DNA from 2 places in the Pseudoroseomonas sp. WGS1072 genome. Region 2 is predicted to be linked to the other one. Evidence: riboswitches for the same ligand, from Rfam matches in the RefSeq annotation. Region 2 holds a riboswitch; the other holds the start of a gene.
What was found. A riboswitch is a leader RNA that binds a small molecule or an ion and turns the genes downstream of it on or off. The one in region 2 is predicted to bind glycine.
Positions count from the first base shown of each region.

Region 1 (3,390 bases), on a different contig from region 2:
GCAGGGATTCCAGCGCGCGCACGCGCAGCGCCATCCCCGAGAGCTCGCTACCCTCGTCATGATGGTCATGGTCATGGTGGTGATGGTGATCGGGCCCGCTCATCGCCGCTCTCCCTGCCTGGGGACACGACACCATTCCGCCGGGCGCCGAAGGGGTCAAGACCGGAGGGGGCGGGGCCGGAAATGTCAGGGGCGGCGGAGCACCCGGAGGCCTCCGCCGCGCGCCGTCAGCCGGCCTCGCCGAGGCGGCTCTTGAGATCCTTGGCCGGCTTGAACTTCACGGTGCGGCTGGCGGCGATCTCCACCACCTCGCCGGTGGCCGGGTTGCGGCCCTGGCGGGCGGCGCGCTCGCTCACCGCGAAGGAGCCGAACCCGGCCAGGCGAACCTCGCGCCCGGCCCCGAGGGTGTCGCCCAGGGTCGACAGCACGGCCTTCAGCACCGCATCGGCCTGGGTCTTGGGCAGGCCCGTGGCGGCGGCGGCGGAATCGATCAGATCCTGGCGGCTCAGCGGGCGGGTATCTTCGGTCAAGGCGTCACTCCGACTTGGTGGTAATGCCCGAGGAGAGACACAACCGCCCGTGGCCGGTCAAGCGCGCGCCCGGCCCGGAAGGCCCGCGAAGCCCCGCCTTCCACAGGTTTTTTGGCGGGACGGCCCGAAAATGACGCTCCTGTCATCCCCGGGCGGGCCGGGACCCGCAGCGGCGGGCTGGGCGGCGCGGCGGGCCCGGCCTAGAAGACGGGGAGAGACAGGGAGACAGAGAATGCCGGTTCACCCCCTTCATCGTCGCCAGGGCTCCGCCCGCTGATGCGGATCCTCGTCGCCGGCCGCACCGGCCAGCTCGCCCTGGCGCTCTCCCGCCGCCTGCCGCGGGACGGGCACCAGGTCACCGCCCTGGAGGCGCCCGAGCTGGACCTGACGGACGCGGCCTCGATCGCCCGCGCCGTGGCCGACACGGCGCCGGAGGTCGTCATCAACGCCGCCGCCTACACGGCGGTGGACCGCGCCGAGGACGAGCGCGACCTGGCCTATGCCATCAACGCGACCGGCGCGGCCCTGCTGGCCGAGGCCGCGGCCCGGCGCGGCCTGCCCTTCGTGCATGTCTCCACCGACTATGTCTTCGACGGGCTGAAGGGCAGCCCCTATGTCGAGACCGACGCCGCCAGCCCGGCCGGTGTCTATGGCGCCTCCAAGCGCGCCGGGGAGGAGGCCGTGCTGGCCGCCAATCCCCGCTCCGCCATCCTGCGCACCGCCTGGGTCTGCAGCGCCGACGGCAACAACTTCCTCAAGACCATGCTGCGCCTCGGCGCCGAGCGGGAGACGCTCAGCGTCGTCGCCGACCAGCACGGCGCGCCCACCTTCGCCGCCGACCTGGCGGAGGCCATCGCCCGGATGCTGCCGCGCCTGGCCGCCGCCGGGGCCGGCGACGAGGCCTTCGGCCTGTTCCACCTGACCGGCGCGCCCTGGACCACCTGGCACGGTTTCGCCGCCGAGATCTTCGCCCAGGCGGCGGAACGCGGCGCCAGGGTGCCGGCGCTGAAGGCCATCACCACCGCCGAGTATCCGACCAAGGCGCGGCGCCCGGCCGATGGCCGGCTGGATTGCGGGCGGATCGGCCGGGTGCACGGCATCGAGCCGGCGGACTGGCGCCGCTCGCTGGCCGCCGCGCTGGAGGTGCTGCTGCCCCGCTGAGGCGGGAGGGCCGATTGTGCTTGACGGCGCCGGCGCGGCTTTGCCACCCTGCGCCGCGTCCGCCGAAGCCAGGCAGGAGAGCGCGGCAGGCCCTCGTCAGAGGCGCCATGCCGCCGCCGACGGAGCAACCCCCCAGGAAACTCTCAGGCACCCGGACTGCAGGGCGAGGACGATCTGGAGAGAGGCGGACCGGGCATGGCCCCGGCACCGCCCGCCGAAGGGGATATCCCGGCGCGCCGGGTTAAGCTCTCAGGCACCGTGACAGATGGGGGCAGACGGGCGCGGCCGAGGACCGCACCGCGCTGCCGCGCCATCCTCACGGAGACGGCTCGACCCATGAGCAAGATCGCCATCATCGGCGCCGGGATCACCGGCGTGACCACCGCCTATGCCCTGCTGCAACGCGGCCACCAGGTGGTGCTGCTCGACCGGCACCGCTATGCCGCGATGGAGACCTCCTTCGCCAATGGCGGCCAGCTCTCGGCCAGCAATGCCGAGGTCTGGAACAGCTGGGCGACGGTGCTGAAGGGCATGAAGTGGATGCTGCGGCAGGATGCGCCGCTGCTGCTGAACCCCCGCCCCGGCTGGCACAAGTACAGCTGGATGGGCGAGTTCCTGGGACAGATCCGCCACTACCGCGCCCATACGATCGAGACCACGCGCCTGGCCATCGCGGCGCGCAGGCACCTTTTCGACATCGCCGCGCTGGAGGGCATCGACTTCGACCTGGAGCGGCGCGGCATCCTGCACATCTACCGCGACCGGCCGGGCTTCGAGGCGGCGCAGCGCACCAACGCGCTGCTGACCGAGGGCGGGCTCGACCGCCGCGCCGTGACGCCGGAGGAGATGCGCGCCATCGAGCCGGCGCTGCAGGGCACCTATTACGGCGGATTCTTCACGCCCTCGGATTCCACCGGCGACATCCACAAGTTCACCCGCGGCCTGGCCGAGGCCTGCCAGCGCCATGGCGCCCGCTTCGTCGCCGAGGCCGAGGTCAGCCGCATCACCCACACCGCGCGCGGCATCGAGATCGCCTGGGACAAGGCCGGGCGGGGCGTGCCGGGCGGCGTGGAGGTGGTGGACCGCCTCGTGGTCTGCGCCGGCATCGCCAGCCGCCGCTTCGCCGCGCTGCTGGGCGACCGCGTCAACGTCTATCCGGTGAAGGGCTATTCCATCACCGTGCACCTGGACGATGCGCGGAGCCAGGACGCCGCGCCCCAGGTCAGCCTGCTGGACGACGCCACCAAGATCGTCACCAGCCGGCTGGGCCGCGACCGCTTCCGCGTCGCCGGCACGGCCGAGTTCAACGGCGAGAACCGCGACATCCGCGCCGACCGCGTCCGGCCCCTGGTCGATTGGGTGCGCGACCTCTTCCCCGAGGTCAGCACGGCGCGCAGCGTCCCCTGGGCGGGGCTGCGCCCGATGACGCCGGGCATGATGCCGCGCATCGGCCGCGGCAGTCGTCCGGGCGTCTTCTACAACACCGGCCATGGCCATCTCGGCTGGACCCTCTCCGCCGCGACGGCGCAGATGGTGGCCGAGGCGATCGGCGAGGAGGCGCGGCGCAACATCGCCGCCTGAGGCGGCCGGGCCGCGTCTCGCGGGATTGTGAGGCACGCCGGACTCCTCCGCGACTCCTGAGGCGAATCAATCGCTTGACGCATCTCGTGACCGTCCCGCTAGCCTGCGGCGCATGAGC
Region 1 covers NZ_JBMPSU010000002.1:219,444-222,833, reverse strand. Annotated here, with positions in the region: gene nthA (nitrile hydratase subunit alpha) at 1-103, opposite strand, end outside; gene ACF3NH_RS19155 (HU family DNA-binding protein) at 228-530, opposite strand; gene rfbD (dTDP-4-dehydrorhamnose reductase) at 807-1,691, shown strand; glycine riboswitch at 1,755-1,860, shown strand; glycine riboswitch at 1,864-1,958, shown strand; gene ACF3NH_RS19145 (D-amino acid dehydrogenase) at 2,028-3,272, shown strand; gene ACF3NH_RS19140 (hypothetical protein) at 3,385-3,390, shown strand, end outside.
Region 1: another riboswitch for glycine. It lies ahead of ACF3NH_RS19145 (D-amino acid dehydrogenase); the one in region 2 lies ahead of gcvT (glycine cleavage system aminomethyltransferase GcvT).

Region 2 (3,390 bases):
CGAACTGCTTCACCACCGCCAGGCTCTCGGTATTCACGGTGACGAGCTGGCCCGCCAGAGTGGAGACGAAGACGCGGTCGCCCGAGGGATGGAGGGCGATGCCGCTGGCGCCGGGCCCGATGCCGGAGACGGTCCTGGTCAGGCGCAGCGCCCTGGTGTCCACGACGTAGAGCACGCCCTCCTTGAGCGACAGGCCGGCGAGGTAGAGGCGGCCGCGGGCCGGGTCGAGGGCCAGGCGGCGCAAGCCGTAGGGGGCCTCCTCCTTGCCGTCCTCGCCGCGCACCTTCGGCGCCAGGGTCAGCGTGCCGACCACGCTGTTCGCCGCGACGTCGATGGCGCTGACCGCGCCGTCGATCGCGTGGCTGACATAGAGCCGGCCGGCCGCGTCGTCGAGGATCACGCCGAAGCCCTTCAGCGGCAGCGGGATCTCGGCCTGCACCGCCAGCGTCTGCGGGTCCAGGCGGAAGACGCGGCTCGGCGGGGCGCCCTCGCTGAAGCCGCCAGCCGAGGCGACGAAGAGGGCACGCTGGCGCGGGCTGTAGGCCAGCTCGTAGAGGTGCGGGGCCAGCTCCTGCCGGGTGGCCAGGCGCTGCGCCAGAGCCGGGCGCGCACCCAGCAGCGGGGCCAGCAGGCCGGCCGCGCCCAGCCCGAGGGCGTGGCGGCGGGTCAGCGGGAACGGGTGGGAAGGCTGCGGCATGATGGGTCCTCCGGCGCCGGATGGCGCGGTGTGCCTATACGATAATGATAATCATTTTCAAGCGGGAGCCGGCCTTACCCGCCCCGGCGGCAGACCAGCCTGGGCTGGCGCAGCGGCTGGTTCGGCGCCAGCCGCTTCGGCAGCGCGAGGGCCGGGCGCAGGCCGGGCGCGCAAAGCCCCTGGCCCAGCCGCGCCGGCAGCGGCACCTGCCCGCCGCGGCCCCAACCGGCGCCGAGCCGCGCCATGGCGACCCGGCGGCTATAGGCCAGGCCGCGCTCCGCCTCGCCCGAATGGTAGCGCGCGATGGCCCGGCCCCAGTCGCCATGCGCGGCATAGAGGCTGCGCAGGAAGCGGATGGCGTAGCGGACATTGGCGCGCGGCTCGAAGCCCTCCTCCAGGCTGGCGAAGGCCTGGGGGTGGTGCATCAGGTTCACCTGCATGCAGCCGATGTCGATCGAGCGGGTGCCCCCGGCTAGCCGCGCGGCGACGGCGGCGATGGCGCTGTTCTTGCTCGGCGCGGTGAAGCCCTCACCGGCGGCGTTCCAGGTCCAGGGCCAGGAGGCCGGGCGGCCGGAAGGGTCGGTGCCGCCGCTTTCCACCAGGGCGATGGCGCCGAGCAGGCCGGGCGGCAGGCCGGAGCCCGGCTCCTCCGCCGCGATCGCCTGGCGGCAAAGCTGCCAGTCCGCGGCGGCGCGCTGCGCCCGGGCCGGGCCGGCGCTGAAAGCGAGGCAGAGCAACGGGGCCAGCAGGAGCGGCAGGAGGCGCATGGCCAGCAGATGCCTTGCGGCGCGCACCCGGGTCAAGCGTGGCGGGGGGGGGAGGTGTGGCGGGGGCCGGGCGTGGCCGGAGGGCGGCGCGGGCCGCCGCGCCGCGCGATCCCCGCTTGCGCGGCGCTCCGCGCTCGGGCATGAGGGCCTGACCCGCTGATCCCACGCGGGAGAGAGTGGCGCATGCCATCGCCGAAGGCGCAACCGGCCCCCGGAAACGCTCAGGCACAAAGGGCCGCGTGGGGAAGGGGCCTCTGGAAAGCCCGGCGCCTGGCGACAGGCAATGGCACCGACGGAGTAAGGCGCGCAACGCCCGCGCTGAATCTCTCAGGTCATCGGACAGAGGGGGGCCACAACCCTGACCCGCCACGCGCGAGCGCGGCGCTGGAGGTTCCGTGGCCGAGACCCTGCTTGAAACGCCCCTGGCGTCCCTTCACCGTGAGCTCGGCGCCCGGATGGTGCCCTTCGCCGGCTATGCCATGCCGGTGCAGTACCCGGCGGGCATCCTGGCCGAGCATCTGGCGACGCGGCGCGGCGCCACGCTGTTCGATGTCTCGCATATGGGCCAGGCGGAGCTCCGGGGCGAGGGCGCGGCGGAGGCGCTGGAGCGGCTGACGCCCGCCGATGTGCGGATCCTGAAGCCGGGGCGGCAGAAGTACGGCCTGCTGACCACCGAGGCCGGCGGCATCCTCGACGATTTCATGGTCGCCAATCTCGGGGACCGGCTGTTCCTGGTGCTCAACGCCAGCCGCAAGGATGTGGACTGCGCCGCCATCGAGGCCGCGCTGCCCGCCGGCGTCACGCTGAACCGCCTGCCGGACCGTGCCCTGCTGGCCTTCCAGGGGCCGGCGGCGGTGCCCGCCCTGGCGGCGCTGGCGCCGGATGTGGCGGCGTTGCCCTTCATGGGCGTGGCCGCCACCCGCATCGGCGACATCCCCGTCCTGGTCAGCCGCAGCGGCTATACCGGCGAGGACGGCGTCGAGATCAGCGTCGCCGCCGACCGGGCCGAGATCCTGGCCCGCGCCCTGCTGGCCCTGCCGGGAGCCGCCCCGGCCGGGCTGGGCGCGCGGGATTCGCTGCGGCTGGAGGCCGGGCTCTGCCTCTACGGCAACGACATCGACGAGACGACCAGCCCGGTCGAGGCCGGCCTGACCTGGACCATCGGCAAGCGCCGCCGCACGGAGTGGAACTTCCCCGGCGCCGCGCGCGTTCGCGAGGAACTGGAGAACGGTCCGGCGCGGCTGCGCGTCGGCATCCTGCCCGAGGGCCGCCAGCCGGCCCGCGCCCACACCGCCATCGCGGTTGGCGGCGAGACGGTGGGCGAGGTGACGAGCGGCACCTTCGGCCCCTCGCTGAACGGCCCCTGCGCCATGGGCTATGTGGCGCGTGGCCATGCCGCCGACGGCACGGCGCTCGAACTGATGGTGCGCGGCAGGGCGATTCCCGCCCAGGTCGCCGCCACCCCCTTCATCCCTCACCGTTACGCCCGATAAGGACCGCCACCATGGCCGAGCTGAAATTCTCCCGCGACCACGAATGGGTCCGGCTGGACGGCAATATCGCCACCATCGGCATCACCGACCACGCGCAGACCGCGCTGGGCGATGTGGTCTTCGTCGACCTGCCCGAGGCCGGGCGGCAGGTGGCGGCGGGCGACGCCGTCGCCGTGGTGGAGAGCGTGAAGGCGGCGTCCGACGTCTATGCCCCGGTCGGTGGCACCATCACCGAGAGCAACGCCGCGCTGGCCGACGACCCGGCCATGGTGAACAGCGCCGCGCAGTCGGAGGGCTGGTTCTTCAGGATGGAGGTGGCCGACCCCTCCGAGCTGGATGCGCTGATGGATGCCGAGGCCTACCAGGCCTTCGTCGACAGCGAAGCCTGAGCGGACGCGGAAGGGGAGCGGGCATGAGCAGCGCCATTGACGAG
Region 2 covers NZ_JBMPSU010000001.1:2,294,803-2,298,192, forward strand. Annotated here, with positions in the region: gene ACF3NH_RS10910 (YncE family protein) at 1-697, opposite strand, end outside; gene ACF3NH_RS10915 (transglycosylase SLT domain-containing protein) at 772-1,464, opposite strand; glycine riboswitch at 1,622-1,712, shown strand; glycine riboswitch at 1,716-1,810, shown strand; gene gcvT (glycine cleavage system aminomethyltransferase GcvT) at 1,860-2,957, shown strand; gene gcvH (glycine cleavage system protein GcvH) at 2,969-3,346, shown strand; gene gcvP (aminomethyl-transferring glycine dehydrogenase) at 3,370-3,390, shown strand, end outside.